DNA from 3 places in the Nocardiopsis sp. NPDC006832 genome. Region 1 is predicted to be linked to each of the others. Evidence: riboswitches for the same ligand, from Rfam matches in the RefSeq annotation. Region 1 holds a riboswitch; each other region holds the start of a gene.
The links. Region 1 has a riboswitch for cobalamin ahead of ABZ717_RS07840 (CoA-acylating methylmalonate-semialdehyde dehydrogenase). Riboswitches for the same ligand answer to the same signal wherever they lie in the genome.
Positions count from the first base shown of each region.

Region 1 (10,662 bases):
ACCGCCGAGGAGGTCCGTCAGTTGTCCTTCACCGAGGACGCGGCCACCGTTCCGCGCGACCTGCCGACCTCGAAGGGGATCTTCTGATGTTGAACGCCACCGCCACACCGAACGCCAAGCGCCGCCGCCTGCGCGAGGACTTGGCCTCGGGCCGGTTGCTTCGGGTCCCCGGTGCGATGAACCCGCTCACCGCGGTCCTCGTCCAGGAGCTCGGCTTCGACGCCACGTACGTGTCGGGCGCGGTGATCGCCGCCGACCTGGCCCTGCCCGACATCGGCCTGACCACCCTGTCCGAGGTCGCCGGTCGCGGGCACCAGATCGCCCGGGTCACCGACCTGCCCACGATCATCGACGCCGACACCGGTTTCGGTGAGCCGATGAACGCGGCTCGCACCGTCCAGTCCCTGGAGGACGCGGGGATCGCCGGCTGCCATCTGGAAGACCAGGTCAACCCCAAGCGCTGCGGCCATCTAGACGGCAAGACCGTCACCGATACCGACACCATGGTCCGTCGGATCCGCGCCGCCGTCAGCGCCCGTCGCGACGGGGACTTCGTGATCTGCGCCCGCACCGACGCCGCGGGTGTGGAGGGCTTGGACGCCGCCATCGAACGCGCCAAGGCCTACGTGGACGCGGGCGCCGACATGGTCTTCCCCGAGGCGATGCGCGGGCCGGCCGACTTCGAGGCGTTCCGCAAGGCCGTGGACGTTCCGCTGCTGGCCAACATGACCGAGTTCGGCAAGAGCGAGCTGCTCACCGCCGAACAGCTCGAATCGCTCGGGTTGAACCTGGTGATCTATCCGGTCACGACGTTGCGTCTGGCCATGGGCGCCGTCGAGGACGGGCTGCGCACCATCCGCGACGAGGGTACCCAGGCGGGTCTCGTCGACCGGATGCAGACCCGCAAGCGCCTCTACGAGCTGCTCGACTACCCCTCCTACAACGCCTTCGACGGCGACGTCTTCAACTTCACGATCTGAACGGATGTGGTGAGCATGACCGACACGGCGATTCGCAAGGGACTGGCCGGGGTGGTGGTCGACACCACCGAGATCTCCATGGTCGACGAGGCCTCCAACTCGTTGACCTATCGGGGGTACCCGGTGCAGGATCTGGCCGACTCGTGCACCTTCGAGGAGGTCGCCCACCTGCTCTGGTACGGGGAGCTGCCCACGGCCGGGCAGCTGCGCGAGTTCACCGCGCGTGAGCGCGCCAACCGCGCCCTGGACCGGCACACGCTGGAGCTGCTGCGGAAGCTGCCCGAGACCGCACACCCCATGGACGTGCTGCGCACCGCCATCAGCTACCTGGGCGCGGACGACCCCACGGAGGACGACGGCTCGGTCGCCGCCAACCGGGTCAAGGCCGAGACGATGCTGGCCAAGCTGCCCACGGTCGTGGCCGCCGACCATCGACGACGCCGGGGTCTGGAGCCGATCCAGCCGGATGCGGGGCTGGGCTACGCGGAGAACTTCTTCCACATGTGCTTCGGGAAGGTGCCCGAGGCCGAGGTGGTGCGCTGCTTCGAGGTCTCGATGATCCTCTACGCCGAGCACAGCTTCAACGCCTCCACGTTCACCGCCCGGGTGGTGACGTCGACGCTGTCGGACATCTACAGTTCGGTGACGGCGGCGATCGGCGCGTTGAAGGGGTCCCTGCACGGGGGTGCCAACGAGGCCGTCATGCACATGCTCGACGAGATCGGTTCCGCGGACCGCGCCGCCGACTGGCTCGACACCGCCTTGGCCGAGAAGCGCAAGATCATGGGTTTCGGGCACCGCGTGTACAAGCACGGGGATTCCCGGGTTCCCACCATGCGCGACGCACTGGACAAGATGGCCGCGCTCAAGGGTGCCGACGAGCTCATGGAGCTGTACGAGGCCCTGGAGAAGGCGATGGTGGAACGCAAGGGCATCCATCCGAACCTGGACTATCCGGCGGGCCCGGCCTACCACCTGATGGGCTTCGAGGTCCCGACCTTCACGCCGCTGTTCGTGATGGCCCGGATCACCGGGTGGACGGCGCACGTCCTGGAGCAACAGGCGGCGAACGCGCTCATCCGTCCGCTGAGCAGCTACACGGGTCGTGATCGCCGCCCGGTGCCGCTGCCCGCGCGGCGTCTCGCCGGCTGACCGACGGTGTGTGCGGGGTCGCGTACCGGGTCTCCAGGGGGGACCGTCGGGATCACGAGTATTGACCGGAAACGGTCACCCTTCGCCGGTAGTCCGCCACGGGCCGGGGCCGCCGGATAGCCTCCCCGGAGAGTCGCAGCGGCATCACGAGGAGGTACCGATGGGTGAGGGACGAGAGGGCACCGAGGCGGCGCGGGAGGCGGCCGGGCGGCTCTGGGACCTGGCCAGTCCGGTGACTCCGATGGCGATCCGGGCCGTGGCCACGCTGCGGGTCGCCGACCACCTGGCCGAGGGACCCCGCACCGCGGAGGAGCTCGGCGTGAAGGTGGGCGCCGATCCGGACGGTCTGGACCGGGTACTGCGGTACCTGGCCCGGCGGGGGCTGTTCGACCTGAAGGGCGACCGTTTCGCCCTCACCGAGGTGGGCTCGGCCCTGCGCGCGGACCACCCGTACTCGCGGCTCGGCTGGTTCGCGGGGGACGGCGCGCACGGACGGGCCGACGAGTGTCTGTCCGAGCTGGCCGAAGCACTGCGCACGGGCAGGAGCGCCTACTCACTGCACTTCGAGGGGTCGGACTTCTGGTCCGACCTGTCCGCCGATCCGGCGCGGTCCCGCTCCTTCGACGAGCTGATGGGGACCCGCATGGTGGAGAAGGCCCACACCCTGGCCGGCATGTTCGAGTGGAACGCCTTGGACCATCTGGTGGACGTCGGTGGTGGGGACGGCACCCTGCTGCGCACCCTGATGGAGCGTTTCCCTCGCCCTCGCGGGACCGTCCTGGACCTGGCCGGCCCTGCCGAGGCCGCCCGCGCGAACTTCCGTGCGGCCGGTCTGGACGGGCGGGCCGACGCGGTCCAGGGCAGCTTCTTCGATCCCCTGCCCGAGGGCGGGGACGCCTACCTGCTGTGCTGGATCCTGCACGACTGGGACGACGCTTCGGCCGTGCGGATCCTGCGCCGCTGCGCGGAGGTGACGGGGGCGGACGGTCGGGTCCTGGTCGCCGAGTACACGGGCGGGGACGAGGTGAGCGAACTCGACCTTCGTATGCTCGCCTACTTCAACGGCCGGGAGCGGGACACCTCGGCACTGGTGCACCTCGCTGAACAGGCGGGACTCGGTCTCGCGGGGAACCATGTCTCAGAAGGCGTCTCCTTGTTGGAGTTCACGAGGCGCCTGCCAACGTGATCTACGTCACACACCACCCTCGTCACCATTGGTAACGCGCACACCACCCGAACGACCGCACTCCACCCATTGACGCGCACTCACCTCCCCTGGCTCCATGGGTCCACCTCTTCAACCCGCTACTGAGGAGAAGTACGACTCATGATCAATCGCAGGCTCTTCCTGGGCGGGGCGTCGATCGCCGCCGCCACTCCCCTGCTGAGCACCGTCGGCTGCGCCGGACAGCCCCAGGCGGCCAGACCGGTCAACAACGCCTCCAATGTGGGAGCGCTCCCGGTCAGCGTGACCAACAACAGCGGTCGATACGGAGACGACGAGGTCCTCCTGTACATCGTCGGCACAGACCTGACGACCGACCAGCACTGCTGGGTCGACTCCTCCGGCACGCCCCACCCCGTCAGCCTCGACGACAACACCGACGACGGCTACACGGACTACTCGATCCCCCTGGGCGCCCTCCCCACCGACATGACGCTCCCGTACATGTCCGGCCGGATCTACCTGGCCCTGGGCGGCAAGCTCGGCATCCGCATCGTGGAGGACGGCAACGGAAACCCCGCCCTCCAGCTGCCCGCCGGCTGGGTCGAGGAGGACGACTCCTTCGACGTCCTGCACGACACCGTGGAGTTCACCCACAACGAGGACGGGATGTTCTGCAACACCTCGATGGTGGACCAGTTCAGCGTGCCGATCGGCATCCGTCTGACCGGTGACGACGACCAGAGCACCGGGTTCCTCCTGCCCGGCGGTCGCGACGCGATCTTCGAGACGCTCGCCGCCGACCCGGAATTCTCCCCGCTGGTCTTCGAGGACCGCATCATCGCTCCGGGGCACGGTCTGGACAGCGGTCACTTCCCGACCGATTACTTCGATCCCTACATCGACCAGGTGTGGTCGCACTACGCGGGCACGGACCTGAGCGTGACCACCAACGCCGGCACCTTCACCGGGCGGGTGGAGGGCGACGAGCTGCTGTTCGACGGCGGGGTCTCGCCCATCGCCAGGCCCAGCACCCGGGACGTGCTGTTCTGCGACGGCGCCCTGGCCGCCCCCAACGACGGGATCACCGGACCGGTCGCCGCCATCGTCGGTGCCGCGCTCAACCGTTCCACCCTGCTGGACTCCGCCCAGCAGCCCACGAACGACCCGGCCGAGTTCTACCTGAACGAGATCGCCAACCACTACGCCGCCGTCTTCCACGAGCACACCGAGGACGGCAAGGCGTACGGGTTCGCCTTCGACGACGTGGAGGACTTCGCGTCCTACGTCCAAGACCACGGAGCCACCGGCCTGGAGATCACCCTCACCCCGTTCTGACCAGGGACGGAACGGAAAGGAGAGGCGTCCCGCCACCCACGTCGAGTCCACGTGGGCGGCGGGGCGCCTTTCGCCTATGTCGCCGGCCGCGACCGTTCGCGCACGGTCTCCACGATGGCGGAGAAGTCCCTCGGCTCACCGTCCAAGGCGTCGGCGAAGGCACGGTAGACCTCGGCGGCCCGACCGCCGATCCGCGCGTCCACCCCGGTCTGTTCCAACGCGCTCATGGCCAGCCCCAGGTCCTTGGCCATGAGCGTGGCCGCGAACCCCGGCTCGTAGTCGTTGTTGGCCGGGCTGGTGGGCACCGGACCGGGAACCGGACAGTAGGTGGTCAGCGACCAGCACTGTCCGGACGCGGTGGACATGACGTCGTACAACGCCTGGTGGGTCAGGCCCAGACGTTCCCCCAGCACGAACGCCTCGCTCACCGCGAGCATGGACGCGCCCAGGACCATGTTGTTGCAGATCTTCGCGGCCTGGCCGCCACCGGGGCCGCCGCAGTGCACGACCCGCCCGGCCATCGCCGACAGCAACGGTTCGGCACCGGGTAGGTCCTCCGCCTCGGCCCCCACCATGAACGTGAGGGTCCCGGCCTCGGCACCGGACACGCCCCCGGAGACGGGGGCGTCCACTGCCCGATGCCCCGCCTCGACGGCGGCCGCGTTGGCCGCACGGGCGTCGGCGACGTCCACCGTGGAGCAGTCCACGAAGAGCGTGCCGGGGCGGGCGGCGGCCAGCAGCCCACCGTCGGCCCCTTCGGTGCCTCGGTAGGCGTCGAGCAGGTGGCGCCCGCCCGGCAGCATCGTGATGACCACGTCGACCCTGGACACCGCCTCGGCGGCCGATGAGGCGACCCGGACCCCGCTCCGCTCGGCACGGGTCAGGGCGTCGGGGACCAGGTCGAACCCGATCACCTCGTGCCCGGCGGCCACCAGGTTGGCGGCCATCGGGCCGCCCATGTTGCCCAGTCCCACGAAGGCGACGGCGCTCATACGCGGCCTCCGGGGTCCTTCAGACCGAGTGGACCGTCCGGCGCGGGCGCGAACGCCGACTCGACGACGGCCGCGTCGACCTCCGCCAGAGTGGCCGGGGACCACTTCGGCGAACGGTCCTTGTCGATGACCTGCGCCCGGATGCCCTCCACCAGGTCCGGCCAGGTCAGCGTGGCGCAGGAGACCCGGTACTCCTGTTCCAGGACCTCCTCCAGCGAGCCCAGGGCCCGGGCGCGGCGCAGCGCGGACAGGGTGGTCTTCACCGAGGTCGGCGACTTGCCCTCGATGGTGTCGGCCGCCTTGGCCGCCTCGGGGTCCCCGTGGGCGCGCAGCCGTTCGACGATCTCCTCGGCGGTGTCGGCGGAGTAGCAGGAGTCGATCCACGAGCGGCGGTCGGCGAGGGTGCCCGCCGGGGCGATCTCCGCGAACCGACCCACCGCCTCGGTGACCGCGCTCTGTGAGTCCGGGCCGGCGAGCGCGGCGGTCAGCTCGGGCAGCCGTTCGGAGGGCACGAAGTGGTCGGCCAGGCCGACGTACAGGGCGTCGGCGGCCCCGATCGGCGTGCCGGTCAGCGCCAGGTGGGTACCGGTCTCCCCCGGCGCCCGCGACAACAGGAAGGTGCCGCCCACGTCCGGGACGAACCCGATGGTGGTCTCCGGCATGCCCACCTTGGAGCGCTCGGTGACCACACGGACTCCGCCATGCGCGGACACCCCGACACCGCCGCCCATGACGACGCCGTCCATGAAGGCGACGTAGGGCTTGGTGTAGCGGGCGATATGGGCGTTGAGGTGGTACTCGTCCCGCCAGAAGCGGGCGGCTCCGTCGTCGCCGTCGATGGCACTGGAGCGGATGGCGCGGATGTCGCCGCCCGCGCACAGGCCGCGGTCGCCGGCGCCGTCGACGAGCACCACGGAGACGGACTCGTCCTTCTCCCAGGAGTCGAGTGTGTCGGCGAGCGTCCGGACCATGTCGTGGTCGAGGGCGTTGATGGCGCGTGGCCGGTTGAGGGTGGCGTGGGCCAGCCCCTTGTCGACGCGCAGGAGCACCGTGTCTTCAATGGCGTTGGACATCAGGCGGCCCCGGTCAGTCCGCGAGCGATGATCAGGCTCATGATCTCGTTGGTTCCTTCCAGGATTCGGTGCACCCTCAGGTCGCGCACGATCTTCTCAATTCCGTATTCGGCGAGGTAGCCGTACCCCCCGTGCAATTGGAGGGCGTGGTCGGCGACGGTGTAGCCGGCCTCCGTGGCGAACCGCTTGGCCATGGCGCACAGGTGCGCGGCGTCGGCGTCACCGGCGTCCAGGGCCGCGGCGGCCCGCCACAGTAGGGAGCGCGCGGCCTCCAGTTCGGTGGCCATCTCCGCCAACCGGAAACGCAGCGCCTGGGCGTTGATGAGGGGGACCCCGAAGGCCTCACGGTCACCCAGATAGGACACGGTGTCCTCCAGGGCTCGCCGGGCGCCGCCCAGTGAGCAGGCGGCGATGCCGAGACGGCCGCCGTTGAGGCCGTTCATGGCGATACGGAACCCGTCGCCCTCCGCGCCCAACCTCCGGTCGGCGGGCAGGCGAACCCCGTCCAAGAGGACCTGTCGGGTGGGTTGGGCGTTCCAGCCCATCTTCGCCTCGTCGGCCCCGAAGGACAGCCCGGGGTCGTCGCGGTGCACGATGAACGCGGAGACGCCGGTGGCCCCGTCGCCGCCGGTGCGGGCCATGACCACGTACACCTCGGAGGCGCCCGCCCCGGAGATGAACTGTTTGGTGCCGGACAGAACGTAGTGGTCGCCGTCGCGGACCGCCCGGGTGGTGAGGGACGCGGCGTCGGAACCGGCTTCGGGTTCGGTCAGGCAGTAGCTGCCCAGGGCCTGCATGGTGCACAGGTTCGGCAGCCACCGGACGCGCTGGGCGTCGTCGCCGTAGCGGTCGATCATCCAGGCGACCATGTTGTGGATCGACAGGTACCCGGCCACGGACGGACAGCCGGTGGCCAGCGCCTCGAAGGCGAGGACACCGTCCATCCTGGTCAAGCCGGTGCCCCCGAACTCCTCGGAGACGTAGAGACCGCCCATACCGAGTTCGGCGGCCTTGCGGAGCACGTCGACGGGAAAGTGCCTGGCCTGGTCCCACTCGACGGCGTGCGGTGCGAGGTGTTCGTCGGCGAACGCGCGGGCGGTCTCGGTGAGGGCGCGCTGTTCGTCGGTGAGGGCGGCGTTCATCGCACGACCGGAATCGTGAACTCCGCGCCCTCCTTGACCCCGGAGGGCCAACGCGAGGTGACCGTCTTGGTCCGGGTGTAGAAACGGATCGAGTCCGGTCCGTGCTGGTTGAGGTCGCCGAAGCCGGACCGCTTCCAGCCACCGAAGGTGTGGTAGGCGATCGGCACCGGGATGGGCACGTTCACGCCGACCATTCCGGTGTTCACCCGGTGCGAGAAGTCACGAGCGGTGTCCCCGTCACGGGTGAAGATGGCGACTCCGTTGCCGTACTCGTGTTCGCTGGGCAGACGCAGGGCCTCCTCGTAGTCGGCGGCGCGCACCACCGACAGCACGGGTCCGAAGATCTCCTCCTGGTGGATCCGCATGTCGGGGGTGACCCGGTCGAACAGCGACGGACCGGCGAAGAAGCCCTCCTCGTGGCCGGGCACGGTGTGGCCGCGACCGTCCACGACCAGGTCGGCACCCTCCTCCACGCCCAACGCGACGTATTCGTCGACCCGTTGGAGGGCTTCCCGCGAGACCAACGGGCCGAAGTCCGCGTCGGGGTCGTCGGAGGCACCCACCCGGAGCCCCGCGATGCGGTCCTTGAGCTTGGCGACCAGCGCGTCGGCGGTCTCCTCACCCACCGGGACCGCGACGGAGATCGCCATGCAGCGTTCACCGGCCGACCCGTATCCGGCTCCGATCAGGGCATCCGTGACCTGGTCCAGGTCGGCGTCGGGCATGACGATCATGTGGTTCTTGGCGCCGCCGAAGCACTGGGCGCGCTTACCGTGGGCGGTGGCCGTGGAGTACACGTATTGCGCGATGGGGGTGGAGCCCACGAACCCGACGGCGGCGATCCGCGGGTCGGTGAGCAGGGTGTCCACGGCCTCCTTGCCACCGTTGACCACGTTGAACACACCCGGGGGCAGCCCGGCCTCGACGAACAGTTCCGCCAACATCAACGGCACGGAGGGGTCGCGCTCGGACGGTTTGAGCACGAAGGCGTTACCGCAGGCCAGCGCGGGCGCGGCCTTCCACAGCGGGATCATGGCGGGGAAGTTGAACGGGGTGATGCCCGCGACCACGCCCAGGGGTTGGCGCAGGGAGTGCACGTCGATGCCGGTGCCGGCGTTGTCGGTGAACTCGCCCTTGGACAGGTGCGGAATGCCGGCGGCGAACTCCACCACTTCCAGGCCCCGTTGCAGGTCACCGTGGGCGTCGGCGATGGTCTTGCCGTGTTCGGCGGACAGGGCCTTGGCGATGTTCGCCCGCTCGTCCTCGACCAGTTGCAGGAAGCGGAGCAGGACCCGGGCCCTGCGCTGCGGGCTCCAGGAACCCCATTCGACCTGTGCCCGCTCGGCGTCGGTGATGATCTGCTCGGTCTCGGTCCGGTCCGCGAGCGGCACCCGCGCCTGGACCCTTCCGGTGTTGGGATCGTAGACGTCGCCGAAGACGCCCGACCGGCCGTGGACCTTCTCGCCCTGCACGAAATGCGTCAGCTCGCTGACCATACGTGTTCGCTCCATCCTCGTGGATCACACGGTTCCTTGGCCGCGGGCGGTGACCTGACTTCCGAGGAGTTCCCCCGGTCACAGTGGCGGGACCGCGCCGGACTCGCACCGGCTTCCCCGCTCCGCGGTGGGGCCACCATATAGTTGGACGTCCTAATAAATCCAGACCCCTCGACCCGGTACTTGGTGTCACCCCACTCGCGCCCGGTAGGCTCTGCGACTTGTGACCGCCAAGGACGACACCCCCGCCGGCAGACCCCTCGCCCTCACCCCCGCGTGGCGCACCGCCCGCGCCGACCTGCACGTTCTCCTGGTGATCCACAGCCTCACCGCCGCCACCCGCATCGCCGACGTGCTTCCGGCCCTGTACGACCCGCGCGTGCAGCTCTACTGCACCCGGACCACCGGCGGTGTCTTCGCCAACGGTCTCGACGAATACCTCCGAGAAACGCAGATCCGGCACATCTCCTGGGAAAAGGCGAAGGAAACGGAATTCGATCTCGCGATCACCGCGAGCCTCGGGGACGACCTTCATGAATTAAAAACAAAAATCCTGCGCATTCCCCATGGCAACGGTTATAATAAAAAATGGTCGCAGGAGTCAGGAGTCAGGAGTCAGGAGTCAGGAGTCAGAAGTCAGGAGGTCTTCGGGCTCTCCGACGACACCCTCAAACACCAGGGACGGCTGGTCCCCAGCTCCATCGCCCTCTCGCACGGCGAACAGTTCGACCGCCTCGCCCAAGGCTGCCCCGACGCGCTCCCGCTCGCCTTCCTCTCCGGTGATCCCTGCTACGACCGGCTGCTCGCCGGAGTGCCCCACCGACTCACCTACCGAAAGGCCCTCGGCCTACGCCACGGCCAGAAACTCATCACCGTCAATTCCACTTGGAACGACGAATCCCTCTACGGAAGCCACCCGGGCGTCATCACCGAATTGCTCGCCCGGCTTCCCTACGACCACTACCGGGTCGCGCTCGTCCTGCACCCGAACGTCTGGTCCTCCCACGGGCCGCGCCAGATCAGAATCTGGCAGGACGAGGCCCTCCGTTCCGGCCTCCTCCTGATCCCACCCCACGAGGGCTGGCGGGCCGCCGTCATCGCCGCCGACCTCGTGCTCTCCGACCACGGATCCGTGAGCGTCTACGCCGCCGCCCTCGGCCGGCCCGTCCTCCTCAGCTCCGACGGCCGGGACTCCGTCGACCCGGACTCCGCCCTGGGACGGCTCTACGAGGTCGCCCACCCGCTCGATCCCCACGCCACCCTCGTGCCCCAGTTCGAGCAGGCCGAGAAACTACGCGAACTCACCCATGAGACCGCCCTCACC
Region 1 covers NZ_JBEYLC010000011.1:1,983-12,644, forward strand. The annotation lists gene ABZ717_RS07800 (MmgE/PrpD family protein) at 1-87, shown strand, start outside; gene prpB (methylisocitrate lyase) at 87-980, shown strand; gene ABZ717_RS07810 (bifunctional 2-methylcitrate synthase/citrate synthase) at 996-2,132, shown strand; gene ABZ717_RS07815 (methyltransferase) at 2,293-3,318, shown strand; gene ABZ717_RS07820 (beta-1,3-glucanase family protein) at 3,460-4,635, shown strand; gene mmsB (3-hydroxyisobutyrate dehydrogenase) at 4,710-5,627, opposite strand; gene ABZ717_RS07830 (enoyl-CoA hydratase/isomerase family protein) at 5,624-6,700, opposite strand; gene ABZ717_RS07835 (acyl-CoA dehydrogenase family protein) at 6,700-7,842, opposite strand; gene ABZ717_RS07840 (CoA-acylating methylmalonate-semialdehyde dehydrogenase) at 7,839-9,338, opposite strand; cobalamin riboswitch at 9,366-9,491, opposite strand; gene ABZ717_RS07845 (hypothetical protein) at 9,562-10,662, shown strand, end outside.

Region 2 (10,662 bases), on a different contig from region 1:
GGACACGTCCGCTCGTCCGGTGGAGTCGGTTCCGCCCGAAGAGCCGATTCGGACCGAGGGAACCCTCCGGCCCGAGGAACCGCTCTGGCCGGCGGCCCCCGTGCAACCGGCGGCCCCGGAACGGCCCGAACAGCGGACCCGGCCCAAGGACGAGGCCGAATCGTCGGGTGTCGACTCGGAACCGTTCGCGTCGAGCACCTTCGATCCGGTGCCGTCCGCCAAGGGCATCGAGGCGTGGGCCGACATCGTGGACCGGACCCCGCCGATGCCGGGCGGTTTCGAGGAACGCATCGTGAACGTGCGGGCGGTCCCCGCGTCCCTGTTCGGTAGAGCGCTGTTCCGGGTGAGCCTTGGCCGGATCAAGGTCGGGTGACGGGCCGAACCGGGCGGCCACGCCCCTGCGCGAAGGAGAGGGGCGCGCCCACCTCCCCTGTGTGAGCGCGCCCCGGCGCGTTCGTCAACGCGCCCTCCCGTCCGACGTTCCCTTGGGCCGCCCTCTCTCGGGGCCAGAGGGCCCGGGGTGGTCGTCGGGCGGGGGCCGACCGCTCTGCGCGCGTCCCCTCGGCGTCGCGCGGCGGTCGGCGTTGCCGTCCGGTGGGGGCTCCTCTCCCCTCAAGGAGGGCCTGGTCCACCGGAACGGCGTCAGTGGGTCATCGGTCGGATCGAGCACCCCCGCCGTCCAGGGCGTCGAGCAGGGACAAGGCCTCGGCGTGGGTGCCGGGCAACGGGACCGACCACACGGCCGCCCCGTGCTCCCAACCGGTCTGTTCGCGCAGGAGGTCCAGTTCCTCCGCGAGGTTGGGTCCGTCCTGGGTCAGCACCGCGATCCGTGAGCGGTTCACCAGGCACAACGACTCGCCACGGGTGAAGAAGCGGCGCAGTTCGTGACCGAGCACGATGAGCCGCGCCGTCCGCCGCCAAGGGTCGAGTGAGGGGTCCAGCGCCATGACCACCAGACGGTGGTCGAAGGCGGCGGGCACGCCGTCGTCGATGCCCCGGTAGAGCTCGCCCACCCTGGTTCGCAGGTAGCCACGATCGGCCAGTCCGGTCAGCGGATCCTGGCAGTGGTCCCGGTCGCGACCACCTCGCTCCCAGCCCTCGGCCAGGGCTCGGACCATGGCGAACGGTGATCGGTCCAGCCCGATCGAGCGGGTGAACGCGTCCAGGTCCGTCAGGGCGCGCCCGATCCCCACACCCACACGGGCGCGGGCCTCGCCGAGCCTCGCGCAGGGTTCGGTGAGTTCGCCACCGTGCGCGTAGGCCTCACAGAGGACGTCCACGGCCGGGGTCCACCAGTCCTCGGACCGGGACCAACCCGCTGCCTGTGAGCGGTGCCTCCACGGCGTACGTAGTTCCCGAGCGCGGTGAACGTTGCGGCCCCCCGCTCCGGCTCCTACTTCGATCTCGCCCATGGTTCAGCTCCTGGTCGTCGTTTTCCCAGGTGGACGGAGGTGGGCCCGCGCCCCCGCGGTGGGCTCCCTCCGTCCGCCTCACCCCTAATCACGGAGATCGGTGGCGTTCATGACGCGGATAGGGGATATTTTTCGAGAACGTGTTTTCGGACGCCGAACCCACGCCCCCACGTCCGGTTCCGGTCAGCGGTGGGGCTGGACTACGAGTGAAAGGGCGCGGGGTGACCGACGCCGAAGGGGAGTACACAGAGACATTGCTCGGTGACGCTCAGATCATCGAGCAGGTCAAGGGTGGCGACAACGCCGCCTTCGGGGCCCTGTACGAACGCCACGCGACCGCCGCGCGTGGGCTGGCCCGCCAACTTCTGCGCGGTGAGGCCGAGGTCGAGGACGCCGTGGCCGAGGCGTTCACCAAGGTGCTCAGTGTCCTCCAACGCGGGGGTGGTCCCAGCGACGCCTTCCGGCCCTACCTGCTCACCGCGGTCCGCAACGCCGCCTACGACCGGGGCCGAGGCGAGAAACGCCAGGTCGTCACCGACGACATGGAGAGCTACGACTCGGGTGAGCCCTTCGTCGACCCCGCCCTCGAAGGGCTGGAGCGATCCCTGATCGCCCGGGCCTTCCTCTCCCTGCCCGAACGCTGGCAGTCGGTCCTGTGGCACACCGAGATCGAGGGGGTCAAGCCCGCGGAGGCGGCGACCATCCTGGGAATGAACCCCAATGGGGTGGCCGCCCTGGCCTACCGCGCGAGGGAAGGGCTGCGGCAGGCCTACCTGCAGATGCACCTTGCGGGTAGCGGGACCGCGGAGACGTGCCGTCCCACGATCGGTCTCTTGGGCGCCTACGTGCGTGGTGGCCTGGCCAAGCGGGACACCGGCAAGGTGGACCGGCACCTGGACGACTGCTCCGACTGCCGCGAGGTGTACGCGGAGCTGATGGACGTCAACGTCGGGCTGCGCGGGATCGTGCTTCCCCTGGTCGTCGGCTTCGGCGCCACGGGTTACCTGGCGTCCGTTCCCGGTGCGGCCGTTTCCGGCGCCTGGTGGAACCGGATGTCCAAGCGTCGGCAGCAGGCCACGGCGGGCGCCGCCGCGGCGGCCTGCGTGGCGGTGTCCGTCGCCCTGGCGATGGTGGGCGCGGACGCCCCGATCGAGGAGGACCCCCCGACGGCGGCGGCTCCGCCGATCGACGCCCCCGCGGAGGACCCACCGCCCCCGGCCGCGGACTCGGATGACCCGGACACACCGCCCGCCGATCCGCCTGCGCCGGAGGAGCCCGTTCCCGCGCCGGTGCCCCCCGCGGACGTACCCGCGGCCGAGTCGCCCGATCCGCCCCCGCCTCCGAGTGAGCCGGAACCCGTCCCCGAACCGGAACCGGAACCAGAGCCCGAACCGGAACCCGAACCGGCACCCGAAGAGCCCGAGGTACCCGAGGCACCCGCGGAGTGGCCGGAGTTCGCCGTGGGCATCGACCCCGTCGGCTCCCTCGTGCCCGGTGGCGACGGGATCATGGTCCTGGACGTGCTCAACACCGGCGCGGACACCACCGAGGACGTGGTCGCCGAGATCACCCTGCCCCCCGGTGTGGAGATGGTCTCCTCGGGTGGTGCGGGCAGAGCGATCCCGTTGTCGGTCGGTCACGGTGACTGGGGCTGTTCCGCCGGTGGCGGCGGTGGTGAATGCGTGCGGTCGGACATGGCCGCCGGTGAGAGCAGCACCCACTTCCTGGATGTCCGAGTGGCGCCCGACGCCGACGTGGACGTTCCCGCCGACGTGGCGGTCTCCTCCGGAGAGGTGCGCTACACCGCGACCGGTGAGCGTGGCGTGTCCTCGGAGGGAATCCCGGCCAGATACGCCACGGCCGGTCAGGTGCGCTCCGAGAGCGTGGGCAACACCCTGATGACCTGCATCGAACCCGAGCAGCCGGAGAACCCGAAGAACCCGTGGCCCTGGCCGTGGTGGGAGCGTCCGCGGGTGCCGGGGAGCGGGGACGACAACCCCCTGGCCCCGCCCGAGCGGTCACCCGACGCGGAGACCGATGTCGACCCCGACTCCGAGCCGGGTGCGGACGACGCCGATCTTCGTCGCCCTCCCGCGGACACCGGGACCCCTGGGACGGAGGGGGAGGGTGCGCTCGATGATCTCCTCGGGGAGGGAGGGGAGATCGGCGGCGAAGAACAGGAATTCGATCACGATCTTCCGGGGGTCCCCGGGCTTCCCGGAAACGAAGGGTCGGACGGCGGGGAATCCGGTACCGAGACCCCCGAGGCGCCCGAGGCCCCCGAGACCCCGGAGGAGACCGAAGGACCCGAGGCGCCAGAGGACGGTTATGAAGAGGAACCGGAGGAGGACGAGGAGCCGGGCGAGTGCGCGCAGGCCCGCGACCGCTCCGGTGAGCGTCTCGACAACGACAACTGGGTGATGGGGCCCCTGGACGACGACCGGGACCCCACGACGACTTCGTCCAGCGCCGCGACCTGGGAACTCCCCGCGGGCGGATCCGTGCGCTGGGCCGGACTGTACTTCTCCGCGGCGGGCGACCCGAGCGCTCCGACCGCTCGGATCAAGGGGCCGGGCATGGCCTCCTACACGACGGTCACGGCCGCCGACGTTCGTTCCGCCGAGCTGCCGGCCTACCCCGCCTACCAGGCGTTCGCCGAGGTCACCGAGCTGGTGCGTTCAGCCGGCGGTGGCCAGTGGTGGGTCGGTGACGTTCCCGCGACCGAAGGTCGGGGGGCGTACGCGGGGTGGAGCCTGGTGGTGATCCTGGAGGACCCCTCGGTGGAGGGGCACCGGCAGGCCATGGTTCTGGACGAGACCTCGGCGGTCTTCCAGGACGAGGTCGGCGCGCGGTTCCCGGTTTCGGGACTGCTGCCGGCGTCGGTCCCGGCCACGTTCGACGTGGTGGCCTGGGAGGGTGACGCCGATCTGGGCGGGGACCGTGTGCTCTTGGACGGCGTCCCGCTCGATCCACGCGAAGGCGGCGGTGACGCCGGCAACGTCTTCGTGAGCTCCGCGCGAGGCTCGGATGGCGACCCGATGACGTTCGGGACGGATGTGGTCCGATTCGACGCGCGGCTCGGACGCGAATCGGAAATCCGAATCTCCTCCGGACAGGACGCCTTGTTGATGGGCGCGATCGTGCTCACGGCCCCGATGCGCACCTGAGTCGAACATCGGTGCGGAGTTCATCGTGTGCACAGGGCGACCGAAGGGCCCGCGCCGACCGGGAAGGCCTCCTGTGTGTAGCAATGTATTGACGGGGAGTATTCAAAGGCGGCACGCAAAATCAGACAGACTTGGCTAGGCTGTGCCCCGGTCATGGATATGGCCCCAGAGATCGACAGGGAAGGGGGCGGTGTCACGTGGACCGTTGCGCGTTGTTCGTCGACGCGGGATACCTTCTCGCCGACGGCGCGATGGCCGTGCACGGAACCCGGAACCGGGACTCCGTCGCCTGGGACTACTCCGGTCTCGTCCAGTTCCTCAACGAGGTCGCACGGGATCGCACCGGCCTGCCGCTCCTGCGTTGCTACTGGTACGAGGCGGTCGCCGACGACCGGAGGGCCCAGGAACAGGACGGCATCGCCGACATCCCCGGCATCAAGTTCAGAGCGGCGAAGATCCGGCCCGGCCGCCGCGAGGGCGTGGAGGGCTACGTCCAACGCGACCTGACCACCTTGGCCCGCACCGGTGTCCTCTGCGACGCCGTCCTGGTGAGCGGTGACGAGGACATGGCCCCCGTGGTCGCCGACGTCCAGGACCTGGGTGTGCGCGTCACCGTCGTGCACATCTCGGTGGAGGGCAACTGGACCATCTCTCGGGCGCTGCGCCAGGAGTGCGACGACCTGATCGAGATCGGCGCCGGTCACCTGCGCCCGCACGTCAACCTGCTCTCCGGTGGTGGATCCACCCAGGAGAACGCGGCGAAGACGACCACGCCCTTCGCCAACGGACGCTCCCAGGCCCCCGCCGAACAGTCCCCCCACCCGGTGGCCTCCGGGCCCCGGAACGGCATGGTCGAACCGGCCACGCCCTCCACGGGTGGACTCGAAGCGATGTTCGCCGGCACCGGTGGCCAGCCCGTTCCACAGGGCAGCGCCATGGAACAGTTGCGCGCGATGCGTCGCTCGCTGGCCCAACAGCGCGGCGACCACCTCGCCGGCCCCTCGGGCGAGAACGCCCCTCCCGGAGCGATCGACGCCAACGGTTTCCCCTCGGGGGGACAGGCGGTGAACGGCAACGGGGTCTACCCGGGCGCCGGTCAGAACGGGCAGGCCGGGTACGTCGGCCCCCACACGGGCGCCCATCCGGCGCCGCGTGGAGCGGACGGAGGGTACGGGCTGCCGGCCAGACCCGGACCCGCCCAGGCGGCCGGAGGCGGTCCACAGGGCTTCGCCGGAACGGGCCCACAACAGGCCTTCTCCAATACGGGACCACAGCCCGCCTTCGGGGCGGGCACCGGTCCACAGGCCTCGTTCGCGCCCGACCCGCAACAGGCTCCACCCCATAGAAACCCTCCCGCCCCCGACCCCAGGTTCGGTGGCGGACACGGCGAGGAGCAGGGGTTCGGAGGTGGGGCGGACACAAACCCTACCTATGGGACCAGTACGGCAACTGACACCGCGCACAGCGGTGGCGCCGCGCCCCGTTTCGGGGAACGGCGACCTACTGGTCCCGAGTACGACGGCCGATTCGGCCCCGGCGGTTACCAGGAATCCACTCACAGTCCTGGATATGCCCAACAGACGGGGCTCGGCGCGCATACCGTTGATGATGCGGTGCACATCGCGCACAAGGAAGGGAACGACTTCGCGGAGTCGATCGCACGCGAGGCGCCGGTCCTTTGGGTGGAGGCCGTCCTCGCCCGCAGGCCCCGGATGCCCTCGGACCTGGAGGCTCGTCTGCTCCAGGGATCCTCGCTCCCGATCGACCACCTGCTGCGCGACGAGGTCCGAGATGGACTGCGCCAGGGGTTCTGGCAGGCCTTGGAGCGTGCCAGGCCCTGATCGGTGGGTGGGGAGAGCGAGTTGGGATGGGGCGATGCGGTTGACCCACGTGACGACGGCAGAACTCGACCGGTTGGAATTCCACGCCGTCCGATCCGGTGAACACGGCCGGACCGCCGCCCGACTACTGGACCTGGCCAACAGCGTCGACGCCGGTAGCGAGGTCACGCGGGCGGAGCTGTTCGTACGCGCCGGAGAACAGTGGGAGATCGCCCAGGAGTTCGAACGCGCCTGTTCCGCCTATCAGCGGGCCATAGACGATGGTGGCCCCACCGTGGTCGACGCGCACGCCCTCAGCGCCGGCGCCCTGTTGCAACTGGACGAGCGGCAGCAGGCCGAGGGGCACCTCAAGCGGCTGGAGACCGGTGAACCGGTCGGATTGCCCACCCACATCCACGTCACCGAGGCGTTGTACGCCCACGACGACCTGGAGGGCGCCGAACGGTGGGCCACCGTGGGCGCCCGACGACACGCCGGGCGCCCACAAAGTCCGTGCGATCGGGATCTGTTCCTCGAACTCCTGCGGATCCGATTTCGGATCAGGGCCGACCTCGGGCTGGCGGAGGATGATCTGGACCTCCTTCTCGACCAGGAGTGACCGCGCGATCCGACGAGATCGTAGGCGATCGGAGCGGGCGGCCTCCGGTTCGGTCGTCCCGCGCGTGTCCCGTGGTGGCGGGTTTCGGGGTGGGGCGGCGGCGCGGGTCGAGCACCGACAGACCGGGATCGGCCGGCCGCGAGTGAGGTTTCCTACCCTGCCCAGAGGTGCCGTGGCGGACACCCGGGCGAGGTGCCGGGTGCGTTCGTCCCGGGAACGTCCTAGGCTGTGACGCGCCCCCTTCGGGGACCCCTCCCGATACCGTCGCGCAGCCCCGTTCCGGCGCTTTCATACCACGCCCGGGAGGCGTGTTCGACGATCGTCGAAGAATCTGAGAAATCAGCGACACGCCATCATCTTGCGGTGTTCCAAGCCGCCATCCCCTAGATGTAGTATCTGTCCCGCTGGTGGTTCACCGGGCTCGCAAGGGGCCGGTGACGCGAGAGGGAACCCGGTGCGAGTCCGGGACTGCCCCGCAGCGGTGAGTGGGAACGAAGGTCGTCACGCGCACCGGGAACCCCCGAAAGGTCCCGGGAAGCGACGGCTCGGTAGGGCGCCCACGAGTCCGAAAACCTGCCATCGGCACACACCCCCAGGTGTGTACAACGTCGGGGCTTCGAGGGAGAGTCGCCGCGACCCGACGATGGATCGCACGCATCCGGTGCGGCGATCCATCGTTGTGAGCCGCACGCTTGTCACTTGTGCCCCCGCACCCCCACCGGGACTCTTTTACCGAGGTTGGAGCCGCTGTATGACCCTTGACGTCGAGGCCGTGCCCGCATCCGTTCGGCCCGGACCGAACAACGAGGGCGGTCGTCCCGCCGCCGTCGACCGGATCGAGCATGTCGTGGCCGAGGCCTGTGCACGGCTCTCCGGCGTTTCGGCGGAGAAGGTCCTGACCGAGGCGCGTCGCGGGTTCTACCCGGGCATCGCCGACGCCGAGGTCGAGCTCGGCGTCGTCATGGCCGCCCGCAGCTTCGTCGAGGTCGACCCGAACTACTCCTACGTGGCCGCTCGCCTGCTGCTGGACAAGCTCCGCACCGAGGCCCTGAGCTTCATCGGCGGCGCTCCCGAGACCGCCACCCAGGCCGACATGGCCGAGGGCTACGCGGGCTACCTGGCCGCCTACGTCGGTCGTGGCATCGACCTCGGGCAGCTCGACCCCGCCCTCGCCCGGTTCGACCTGGGGCGTCTGGGCAAGGCCCTGCACCCCGAGCGCGACGAGCAGTTCACCTTCCTCGGCATCCAGACCCTGTACGACCGCTACTTCCTGCACAGCGACGAGGTCCGCTACGAGCTGCCGCAGGCGTTCTTCATGCGCGTCGCGATGGGTCTGGCCCTCAACGAGGACGACCGTGAGGCCCGCGCGATCGAGTTCTACGAGCTGCTGAGCTCGTTCGACTTCATGGCCTCCACGCCCACCCTGTTCAACGCGGGCACGGTGCGCGCGCAGCTGTCGTCCTGCTTCCTGACCACGGTCGGCGACGACCTGCAGGACATCTTCCACGGCATCAGCAACAACGCCATGCTGTCCAAGTACTCGGGCGGTCTGGGCAACGACTGGACCCCGGTCCGCGGCCTGGGTTCCCACATCAAGGGCACCAACGGCAAGAGCCAGGGCGTCGTCCCGTTCCTGAAGATCGCCAACGACACCGCGGTCGCGGTCAACCAGGGCGGCAAGCGCAAGGGCGCGGTCTGCGCCTACCTGGAGACCTGGCACATCGACATCGAGGAATTCCTCGACCTTCGCAAGAACACCGGTGACGAGCGCCGCCGCACCCACGACATGAACACCGCGAACTGGGTTCCGGACCTGTTCATGCAGCGTGTGGAGGAGCAGGGCACCTGGACCCTGTTCTCGCCGGACGAGGTCCCGGACCTGCACGACAAGTACGGCAAGGACTTCGTCGAGGCCTACGAGAAGTACGAGGCCGAGGCCGAGGCCGGTCGTATCAAGGTCTCCAAGAAGATGCCCGCCGTGGACCTGTGGCGCCGCATGCTCACCATGCTGTTCGAGACCGGCCACCCGTGGATCACCTTCAAGGACCCGTCCAACCTGCGTTCGCCGCAGCAGCACAACGGCGTGGTGCACTCCTCCAACCTGTGCACCGAGATCACGCTGAACACGAACAAGGACGAGGTCGCGGTCTGCAACCTCGGTTCGGTGAACCTGCCCCAGCACGTGGGCCCGGACGGCGTCGACGTCGAGCGTCTGCGTCGTACCGTCCGCACCGCCGTGCGCATGCTCGACAACGTCATCGACGTGAACTTCTACACGATCCCCGAGGCGCGTCGCGCGAACATGCGTCACCGCCCCGTGGGTCTGGGTCTCATGGGCTTCCAGGACGCCCTGTTCAAGATCCGCACGCCCTTCGCCTCCGAGGGCGCGGTGAACTTCGCCGACGAGAGCATGGAGCTGATCAGCTACTACGCCATCGAGGCCTCCATGGAGCTGGCCGCCGAGCGCGGCTCCTACGAGAGCTTCGACGGTTCGCTGTGGAGCCGCGGCATCCTGCCGATCGACTCCCTGAGGCTGCTGGCCGACTCCCGCGACGGTGCCCTGGAGATGGACCGCGGCGAGACCCTGGACTGGGACTCACTGCGCGAGCGCGTCAAGACCACCGGGATGCGCAACTCCAACGTCATGGCGATCGCGCCCACCGCGACCATCGCCAACATCACCGGTGTGAACCAGTCGATCGAGCCGGTCTACCGGAACCTGTTCGTCAAGTCGAACATGTCCGGTGACTTCACCGTCGTCAACGACTACCTGGTCCGCGACCTCAAGGAGCGGGGCCTGTGGGACGACGAGATGGTGTCCGCGCTGAAGATGCACGACGGCAGCCTCGGTGAGATCGACCGGGTCCCGGACGACCTCAAGGCGCTGTACGCCACCGCGTTCGAGGTCGACCCGACCTGGCTGGTGGACGCGGGTTCGCGCCGTCAGAAGTGGATCGACCAGGCCCAGTCGCTGAACCTGTACATGGCCGCGCCCAGTGGTAAGAAGCTGGACACCCTGTACCGTCGCGCTTGGCGCTCCGGGCTCAAGACCACGTACTACCTGCGTTCGCAGAGCGCCACCCACGTGGAGAAGAGCACGCTGAAGGGCACCGACGGCCGCCTGAACGCCGTGTCGGCCACCCCGACGCCGGCCGCCGCGCCGAGCCCCGTCGCGACCCCGAGCCCGAGCCCGAGCCCGGCCGCGACCCCGAGTCCGGCAGCGAGCCCCCGCCCGGCCCCGGCCCCGGTCACCGAGCCCACGGAGCCCGAGGACGAGTTCGAGATCATCGAGGACCAGGCGTGCAGCATCGATGACCCCGAGTGCGAGGCCTGCCAGTAGGAACGCCCGGGGCCGGCGGGCGACCCCCGCCGGCCCCTCCTCGCCCCTCCACTCCCGTAGACGACCCGGTACGACCGGAGAACGGAACACGAGCATGACCGCGGTTTCCGAGAACAACGCCGCCTCCACCGGTCTCGGTGAGATCCAGCGTGACGCCGAGCGCGTGAACGTCGACGACAAGGCGATGATCAACGCCCGCGCCGACGTGAACCAGCTGCTGCCCCTCAAGTACACGTGGGCGTGGGAGAAGTACCTGTCGGGGTGCAACAACCACTGGATGCCCACCGAGGTCGCCATGCAGGCC
Region 2 covers NZ_JBEYLC010000047.1:3,320-13,981, reverse strand. The annotation lists gene ABZ717_RS20615 (hypothetical protein) at 20-373, shown strand; gene ABZ717_RS20610 (hypothetical protein) at 651-1,412, opposite strand; gene ABZ717_RS20605 (sigma-70 family RNA polymerase sigma factor) at 1,634-4,579, shown strand; gene ABZ717_RS20600 (NYN domain-containing protein) at 4,777-6,420, shown strand; gene ABZ717_RS20595 (hypothetical protein) at 6,455-7,018, shown strand; cobalamin riboswitch at 7,410-7,614, shown strand; gene ABZ717_RS20590 (ribonucleoside-diphosphate reductase subunit alpha) at 7,770-10,358, shown strand; gene ABZ717_RS20585 (ribonucleotide-diphosphate reductase subunit beta) at 10,453-10,662, shown strand, end outside.
Region 2: it holds a riboswitch for cobalamin, as region 1 does, so the genes downstream of both, ABZ717_RS20590 (ribonucleoside-diphosphate reductase subunit alpha) here and ABZ717_RS07840 (CoA-acylating methylmalonate-semialdehyde dehydrogenase) in region 1, are expected to answer to the same signal.

Region 3 (9,391 bases), on a different contig from region 1:
TCGGCGTCCTCCGTGCGTACCACCAGACCGTTGCCGTACACACTGCCCTCGGTCTCCTCCCAGGCCATCACGTTCGCGTTCTCGGCCAGGTCGGCCTCCAGCGCGTAGTTGCCGTTGACCACGGCCGCGTCCAGGTCCTCCAGGGAACGCGGCAGCTGCGCGGCCTCCACCGGGGTGAGGGTGATGTCGAGCGGGTTCTCCTCGATGTCGGACTCCGCCGCGTTGTCCCCGGCGCCCTCGGACAGGGTGATCACGTCGTTCGCATCGAGCAGGTTCAGCGCCCGGCCCATGTTGGACACGTCGTTGGGCACCCCGATCTCCGCGCCCTCGGGGAGCTCCTCCAGGTCGGAGAACTCCTGCGAGTACAGACCGAAGGCCTCCAGGTGCACGTTGCTCACGTACTCCAGGTCGGCGTCGGTGTTGCCCTGTTGGTACTCCTCCAGGAACGGGACCGTCTGGTAGTAGTTCGCGTCCAGCTCTCCCTCGACGAGGGCGGCGTTGGGCTGGTTGTAGTCGGTGTACTCGACCACCTCGATGGCCAGGCCCGCGTCGGCCGCCAGCTCATCGTTCACGAACTCCAGGATCTCCGCGTGCGGCATCGGTGTGGCCCCCACCTTCAGGGTCACCACGTCGTCGTCGCCACCACCCTCGTCGGCCCGCTCACTCGGGCTCCCGCACCCCGCCAGCAGCACGGTCGCGGCGCCGAACACCGCGGCGCCCCGCAGTACGTTCGCTCTCCTGGTCATGGTTGTCTCCTTGCCGTTGGTACCGGACGACTCGGGGGGAATCACGGGGGGCGGGATCGAGAGGGACGCGTCAGCGCCTGGACAGTCGGCGCACCAACAGGTCGCCCAGGCTCTGCGCGACCTGCACGATCACCACGAGCAGGATCACGGTCGCCCATAGGTAGTGGTCGTTGAAGCGCTGGTAGCCCTCACGAATGGCGAGGTCGCCCAGACCGCCACCGCCGATGGCGCCGGCCATGGCCGAGTAGGAGATGAGCGTGACCACGGTCATCACCAGGCCGGCGATGAGCCCGGGCATGGCCTCGGGCAGCAGCACCTTGCCCACGATGGTGAACTTGCGCGTGCCCATGGCGTGCGCGGCCTCGACGACGCCCCGATCCACCTCGCGCAGCGCGGTCTCCACCAGGCGCGCGAAGAACGGGATGGCGCCGATGCTGAGCGGCACGATGGCGGCGGTCGGGCCGAGCGTGGTGCCCACCAGGAAGCGGGTCAGCGTCAGCACCGCCACCATCAACACGATGAACGGCAGCGAACGGCCGATGTTGACGATGGCGCTGAGCACCGCGCGCGCGGCCGGGGCCGGGATGAGGCCGCCCTTGTCGGTGGCCACGAGCAGCACGCCGAGGGGCAGACCGAACAGGACGCTGAAGACCGTGGCCCACCACACCATGTAGACGGTGTCCATGGTTCCCAGCCACAGGCTCGGCCACATGTTCGGCCAGTCCTGGACGAAGTCGGTGATCGCGGTCACCGCGTTGCCCTCCTGGGCCAGGTAGAGGATCTCGTTGGTGATCACTTTCCGGCCTCCTCGACCAGCAGGCCGTTCTCGGACAGGTAGGTCAGTGCCTCACGACGACGGCTTCCACGCATGTCGACGCTGAGCCGGCCCACGGACTGACCGGCGACCTGCTCCACACCGCCACCGAGGATGTTGACGTCCACGTCGAACCGACGGGTCAGTTCGGACATGAACGGTTCGTCGAAGGAACGCGGGTAGGTGATGAACACCGTCTCCGGCCCCCCGTGCTCCGGCAGCGGGAACAGCGAACGCGCCAGCAGCGAACCGGGGGTCCCGATCAGGTCCAGGACCCGGCCGGACTCACGGAACTCGCCGTCCTCCATGATCGCGGCGGAGTCACAGATCCGCTTGATCACGTCCATCTCGTGCGTGATGAGCAGGATGGTCAGGCCGAGTTCGTCGCGCAGTCGGCGCAGCAGCGCGAGGATGGACTCGGTGGTGACCGGGTCCAGGGCGGAGGTCGCCTCGTCGCTCAGCAACACCTTGGGGTCGGAGGCCAGGGCGCGGGCGATGCCCACGCGCTGCTTCTGGCCGCCGGAGAGCTGGGAGGGGTAGGCGCGGGCCTTGTCGCCCAAGCCGACCAGTTCCAGGAGTTCACCGACCCGGGTGGCGCGCGCGGCGCGGGACATCCCCGTGACCTCCAGCGGGAAGCCGACGTTGCCGGCGACCGTACGCGAGGAGAGCAGGGCGAAGTGCTGGTGCACCATGCCGATGTGGCGTCGGGCCTCGCGCAGGCGGGCGCCGCGCAGCGAGGTGAGTTCCTCGTCCCCGACGCGGACGGTGCCACCGTCTGGGCGTTCCAGGAGGTTCACCGAGCGCAGGAGGGTGCTCTTACCCGCACCGCTTTGGCCCACGACCCCGTAGATCTCGCCGGACTCGACGTGCAGATCGACCCCCTTCAGGGCTTCGATCCGACGTTTCTTCAACCTGTAGGTCTTGTGGAGACCCACTGCGTCAATCACGGTTTTCCCATCGACGTCTGGCGGTGGTGTCACGGCTCCCACGCGCGTGGGGGCGCGGAAGGAGACCGGACTCAGCGTGGGGGTCGACGCCCGCATCCGAGCGTACGAAGCGCGCGGTGGGCGAGCGGCGGCGACGCGCCGGAGCGGCGGTCGGAGGGCGCGGTGGCGCCGAACGGGGCGGGTTCTCGCCCTCGGACTCAGGAACGACGGGACGGACGACAGCGACCACCGGGCAGAGGTACGCACCGCCGGGTGGTGTCCGCCAAGGTGACGGGGGTCGTTTCGTAGTGTTCAGGAGCCATCACGGCACCAACTCAACCATCTCGGATGCCTCGATTCGGCAAAATCCTTGACCCGAATATGGTTATTTAGACCACACCTACGGCTTTGTTGGGGGATGTGATCACCTCGTCCCTCCCGAAGACCCGTGAGAATGCTTAGACTCATTACCGTCCCGTGACCTTTCCCCCTTCGAGCGGGGTGAGTGCGGCGCGGCCCGCGAAGACGACGTGCCCCGCGCCCCGTCCGGGAAAGACGAGCATCTGCGTCCACAGCGTCCCCGTGCCCGCTATGGGGTCCGTGTGTGGGCACGAGGAGCGACCACACCTTGCAGTCAGACGATCCGAGCCGAGTGGCCGACCACGCCGACTTCTGGGCGCCCGATCCTCCCGTCCGCACCTGGCGGGAGCTGATCGCCGACTGCGCGCGCCCGTTTCCGACGGTCGTGCGCACGAACCCGACCCCGGGCCGCACCGCGGCGGTGGTCCTGTCGCTGTTGGCAGCCCTCGCCCTGCCCGCGCCCGCCTTGGCCGCGCCGGTCCCCCGGGACAACGAGGACATGGGCACCCTGGAATCGCGCGCCGAGACCCTCACCGAGGAGTACAACGGCGAACTCCGGGACATGGAGAACGTGATGGAGGAGGCCGACCGCGCCCAGTCGCGCGCCGACTCCACCCGCGAGGACGTGGAGGCCGCCCGTGGGCAGGTCCGTTCCCTGGCGGTGGCGACCTACACCAGCGGCGGAATCGACCCCTCCATGTCGCTGTTCGTCGAGGCCGAGCCCGACGAGGTCATCGAGCGCGCGGTCGTCATCGACTACCTGTCCACCAGCAACCAGGACAAGATCGACCAGCTGGACCAGGCCCTGTCCCGGGACGAGGTCGCCCAAGAGAACGCCGAGGATCGCTTGGCCGAGGCCGAGGCCGACATGGACGAGCTGGAGGATCGTCGCATGGACGTCCGCCGGCTCATCGCCGACCACCCGGAGCAGCCCATGCGACCGCCGGACAACATCACTCCGCGCACCGAGCAGATGCGCGACCTGGGCATCGAGATCTTCGGGCGCGGGTCGGAAGTGGGCGGTGTCGGCTGCTACCGCGCGGTGGGCGGCTGGGTCGTGGGTGAGCACCCCAAGGGCCGGGCCTGCGACTTCATGGTGGACGGCAACGGTTCCATGCCCCCGGAGGACCAGGTCGAGCGCGGTTGGGACATCGCGAACTGGGCCCGGGACAACGCCGACGACCTCGGGGTCATGTACGTGATCTACCGCCAGCAGATCTGGGACGTGCGTCGAGGCGACACCGACTGGCGCCCGATGTCGGACCGCGGCAGCATCACCGAGAACCACTTCGACCACGTGCACATCTCGATGTTCTGATCCCCGGCGGGTGCGGCGAACACGACTTCCCCGCACCCGTCCTCTCGGGACCAAGGGCCGGAAAGGACGGCCCCTTTACCGGTGAAACGACTCGAAAAACCACACAGGATAATCACGATCAAGTCACGCCAAGGGTGACGTGTGGCTCGACCGGAACGAATCGATGACGATTCGCCCCGTTACCCCTGGCCCGCTACGCCGCTCCCCTTAAGGTCACGGTTAGGATGCTTGTCGTCCCGACCCCCGGTCGCCGTGGCCCGTCCCCTCGGCATCATCTCGGCGGTCGGAAAGAACCCCGCGCGCAGTCGGGGCATCCACTCACGACACGGGGAATTCCCGCTCCTCGCCGTACCGCACTCGCCCGCGGACCGGCGTTGGTCCCGGGCTCTCCTCCCCCACGGTCTCCCGTGCCGTCACCCACCCGGCGATCCGCCGGCGGCCGTCACGGGAAACTCGTGAGAACCCACCAATGGGCACACGCGTCCCAGAGAACACGGCCAACACTTCACCGGGCGAGGGGAGCCATGAGCGAAAACGGACCTTACAACCAGCCTCCGCAGAACCCCTATGGGGGCGGCACCGGCGGGCAGCCTGGCTACGGCCAGGGCCCCTACCAGGGCGGCCCCGGTCAGGACCAGGGCATGTACGCGGGTGGCCAGCCGCCCTACGGTGGCCCCGGCGGTCCGGGTGGACCCGGCGGATACCCCCCGCCCCCGCCGCCCCAGAGCGGTGGTGGCGGCGGCAAGGCCGGCCTTTGGGTGGTCATCGGCGGCGGCGCGATCATCGTGGTGCTCGTCATCGCCGTGATCGTCATGCTCGTCACGCGTGACACCGGCGGCGAGGAGATCGCCACCGGTCCCGACACCACCCAGGGCACCGAGGAGACCGACGAGCCGGTCGACGACGACACCGAGGAGCCCGACTCCGGCGGCGGTGACGGGCCCGCCGGGGAGCCGCCCTACGCGCTGCCCATCGAGCCCTGCGACGCCATCACCGAGCAGGTCTCCACGGACTTCATCCTGCGGGACGACCCCAGCAAGAGCGTCTCCGACAACCGCGCCAGCTGCACCGCCACGGGTGACGCCCCCGAGGGCAACCCGGAGCGCGCCTACAGCAGCCTCTGGTTGGAGTACGCCACGCCCTACGCCGGCAGCGACTCCGTCGAGGGCGCCTCGTCGGACTACCAGGACTCCCTCGCCAACTACACCGGTGGTAGCGACTACTACCCGGAGGAGAACCTGGAGGAGGAGAAGGAGATCGACGGTCTCGGCGATGAGGCGCACCTCATCATCACCGAGAACATCATCCTCGACGACCCCGCCCCCACGGCGATCATGCTGGTCCGTTCGGCCAACATGAACATCGAGATCACCTACCAGGTCTCGGACTTCGAGGGCTCCGACCTGACGATGGTCGACGACGTCGAGGCCCTGCTCACCAACTCCGCCGAAGAGGCGATCGCCCTGCTCGGCGCCGAGTAGGAAATCACCGGCTCCTCCCCGGAAGAAACGACGAGAGGGGGCCGCGGCTTCGTGCCGCGGCCCCCTTTTCGTGCGTTCGGGGTGGGATCAGAGGTCGGCGCGCACCCGGCGGGCCGCCTCCACCATGTTGCGCAGCGCCTGCTCGGTCTCGGTGTAACCGCGCGTCTTCAGACCACAGTCGGGGTTGGCCCACAGGTTCGCGGCGTCCACGTGCGAGACCGCCAGTCGCAGCGAGGCCTCGATCTCCTCGACCGAGGGCACCCGCGGCGAGTGGATGTCGTACACGCCCGGACCGATCCCGCGCTTGTAACCGCGCTCGCCCAGGGCCTCCACGAGCTCCATGCGCGACCGGGCCGCCTCGACGCTGGTGACGTCGGCGTCCAACGCCTCGATCCCGTCGACGATCTGGTTGAACTCCGAGTAGCACATGTGCGTGTGGATGGTCGTGCTCGACGCGACCCCGGAGGTGGCCAGTCGGAACGAGTCGACCGCCCACTTCAGGTACGCCGCCCGCTGTTCCTCGCGCAGCGGAAGCAACTCGCGCAGAGCCGCCTCGTCGACCTGGATGTGCCGGATGCCGGCCCGCTCCAGGTCGGCGACCTCGTCGCGCAGCGCCAGACCCACCTGGCGGGCGGTCTCACCCAGCGGCTGGTCGATACGCACGAACGACCAGGCGAGCATGGTGACCGGACCGGTCAGCATGCCCTTGACCGGCTTGTCGGTGCGCGACTGGGCGTAGGTGATCCACTCCACCGTCATCGGCTCGGGACGCGAGACGTCCCCGAACAGGATCGGCGGGCGCACGCACCGCGAACCGTAGGACTGCACCCACCCGTTCTCGGTGGTGGCGTAGCCCTCCAGCTGTTCGGCGAAGTACTGGACCATGTCGTTGCGCTCGGGTTCGCCGTGCACCAGCACGTCCAGACCGATCTCCTCCTGGAGCGCGATGACCCGGTCGATCTCCGCGCGCAGGAGCGCCTTGTAGTCCTCGGTGGGCAGTTCGCCCCGCCGGTGCGCGGCGCGGGCGCGACGCAGCTCGGCGGTCTGCGGGAAGGAGCCGATGGTGGTCGTGGTCAGCGGTCGCAGGGCGGCCACGTCCCGATCCTGGGGACGCTCGTAGGCGTCCGGGCCGAGGGCGTCCAGGCGGGCGCGCACCCGGGCGTCGGTGAAGGACGCGTCCCGCGGCTCGGACGCGCCCTGGTAGTCGGCGTCGGCTCCCTCGGAGAGCACCCGACCGAGCAGCGCGACCTCCCTGGTCTTCTGCTCGGCGAAGGCCAGGGTGGAGCGCAGCTCGGGCGCCAGTGAGGTCTCGGCGTCCAGGTCGATGGGCACGTGCAGCAGCGAGCAGGAAGTGCTCACCGTGAGCTCGTCGGTCAGGGCCAGGAGGGTGCCCAGTTCGGCGACGGCGGCCGGCAGGTCGGTGCGCCAGACGTTGCGGCCGTCCACCACGCCCGCGACCAGGCGGGTGGAGCCCAGCCCCGAGACGGCGGTGAGGTCGGAGGCACCCTCGGAGTCGGTGACCAGGTCCAGGCCCACGGCCTCGACCGGAGAGTCCTTGAGCACGCGCAGGGCGGCGGCGCCGATGGAACCGAAGTAGGTGGACACCAGGAGCGAGGGACGCTCGGTGAGCGACCCCAGGCGCTGGTAGGCGCGCTCCAGGTGGCCGACGGCGGCGCGACCCTCGTCGGTGGCCAGGATCGGCTCGTCGAGCTGGACCTCGGTGACGCCCGCGGCCGACAGGTCGCTCAGGAGCTTGGCGTAGGCGTCCAGGAGCTGGTCGAGGAGCTCGATGGGCTCCCAGCCCTCGGGAGCGTCCTCGGCGGCCTTGGCCAGCAGCAGGAAGGTCAGCGGACCGACCAGGACCGGGCGGGTCTGGAAACCGGCCTCGGCGGCCTCACGGAACTCGGCGAGGGGCTTGTCGCCGACCAGGCGCGGGCGGGTGCTCGGGGAGAGTTCGGGGACCAGGTAGTGGTAGTTGGTGTCGAACCACTTGGTCATCTCCAGCGGCGGCGCGCCCTGCTCGCCGCGGGCGAGGGCGAAGTAGCGGCGCAGCTGCTCGTCCCGCTCCTCTGCCTGGGCCGGGGAGGTGAAACGGGCGGGCACGAGGTCGAACAGGACCGCTGTGTCCAACACCTGGTCGTAGTAGGAGAAGGTGTTCGACGGGATGTCGTCCACTCCGGCCTCGCGCAGTCGGGCGTAGACGCCCTTGCGCAGGTCGGCGGCGACGGCGTCGAGTTCGGCGGCCGTGGTGTTGCCCTTCCAGTAGGACTCACTGGCGCGCTTGAGTTCGCGGGCGGGGCCGATGCGCGGGTAACCGTGGACCGTGGAGCGCACGGACGGCCCGGAGGCCGCGGGGTTGCTGACCATGAAGCTTCTCTCCCTCGTCGAAAGCCGGGTACCGGCCACGAGAGCGGGGCGAGGAGCGCGGCACGACGAGGGGCTCACCCGGGGCGCACGTGCCTGACGACCTCGGCCCTCCCTCGGGGCGCGGGACCACCGGCGGCACAGGCGCACCACCGGGTGGAGGCAGGTCTTCGGACTCGTGGGCGTTTCCGACGTCGTGCGCCGGTCGTCCTAATGATCACCGCTTCCCGGTTTTCCGACTTTTCCGGTCGGATCACCAGTGCTTATGGCGACGCTCGTTCCCACATACCGCTGCGGGGCAGTCCCGGATTCGCACCGGGTTCCCTCTTTCGACACACTCCGACCGACCGGAGCGGGCTCCGGGAGTCGATGGTGGGAGTGTGTACCTTCCACGCCTGCAAGTATAGGGAGCACCCCCTTCGCCCCTGCACCCGGCGTGACCCCTTGGCCCGGAGCACACCAGCGAACCCATTTCGTGTGCCCGGCATCACACCCGATACCAGCGTTACGCGAAAGACCCCCGTCCTTTCGCGAACGTTCGTCTGACGATGAGCGTGGAGAGCCCCCAGGTGAAGCAGCAAGACGGTCCCAGCATGGCCCCCGACCGCCCCGTTCTCACGGCAGCGATCGCGATGGTCGTCCTCTTGGGACTGGTGCTGTCGGCGACACGACCACCGGGCCTGCCCGAGGACGGAGTCATCGAGAGCATCACACGGAACGTGGCGGTGGACACCGACGACGACCTTCCGGCGGAAGGTTCCGAGGAGGGGACGACCGTGGTGGACACGGCCGCGCTCCCCGGCACCGAGGAGGCCTCGGTCGACTACGAGGGCGACAGTGAGGTGGCCGTCGCCTACCCGGCCATCCCCAACGCCGACCCCCTCACCGACTTCCTGGACCGCACCCTGACCGACCAGGTGCACGCCTTCGACGCCGCCAACCCCGGCGCGGCCTCCTTCGAGGGCGAGTGGCGGTTGACCGCCGCCGGTGACGGGGTCGTGGGCGTGCGGATCACCACCACCGAGACCGACTCGGAGGAGACCCGCGTCGGTCACAGCACCTACTGGTACGAGACCGACGACGGCTCGGTGCACGGTTCCAGCGGCCTGCTCGCCGGACAGGACGAGCTGGCCGCGCTCAACGACCGCGTACTCGAAGAGGTCCCGGACACCGTGGCGGCGGTGTCCCTGTACCCGATCAGCGGCCTTTACGACTCCCTCGCGTTCAGCCCCGAGGGCGACCTGATCGTGGAGTTCGACGATGGACAGGTCGCGCCCACCTCCGAGGGTCGCGTCGGCGTCGTGATCGAACGCGACGAGGCCGAGGAACTGCTGTCGGAGTTCGGGGTGCGGGCGCGCGACGCCGCGACCAAGGGCGTCGAG
Region 3 covers NZ_JBEYLC010000106.1:1,216-10,606, reverse strand. The annotation lists gene ABZ717_RS27650 (MetQ/NlpA family ABC transporter substrate-binding protein) at 1-746, opposite strand, end outside; gene ABZ717_RS27645 (methionine ABC transporter permease) at 817-1,539, opposite strand; gene ABZ717_RS27640 (ATP-binding cassette domain-containing protein) at 1,539-2,495, opposite strand; gene ABZ717_RS27635 (hypothetical protein) at 3,115-4,164, shown strand; gene ABZ717_RS27630 (DUF3558 domain-containing protein) at 4,689-5,645, shown strand; gene metE (5-methyltetrahydropteroyltriglutamate--homocysteine S-methyltransferase) at 5,733-8,012, opposite strand; cobalamin riboswitch at 8,153-8,376, opposite strand; partial or broken gene ABZ717_RS27620 (polysaccharide deacetylase family protein) at 8,603-9,391, shown strand, end outside.
Region 3: it holds a riboswitch for cobalamin, as region 1 does, so the genes downstream of both, metE (5-methyltetrahydropteroyltriglutamate--homocysteine S-methyltransferase) here and ABZ717_RS07840 (CoA-acylating methylmalonate-semialdehyde dehydrogenase) in region 1, are expected to answer to the same signal.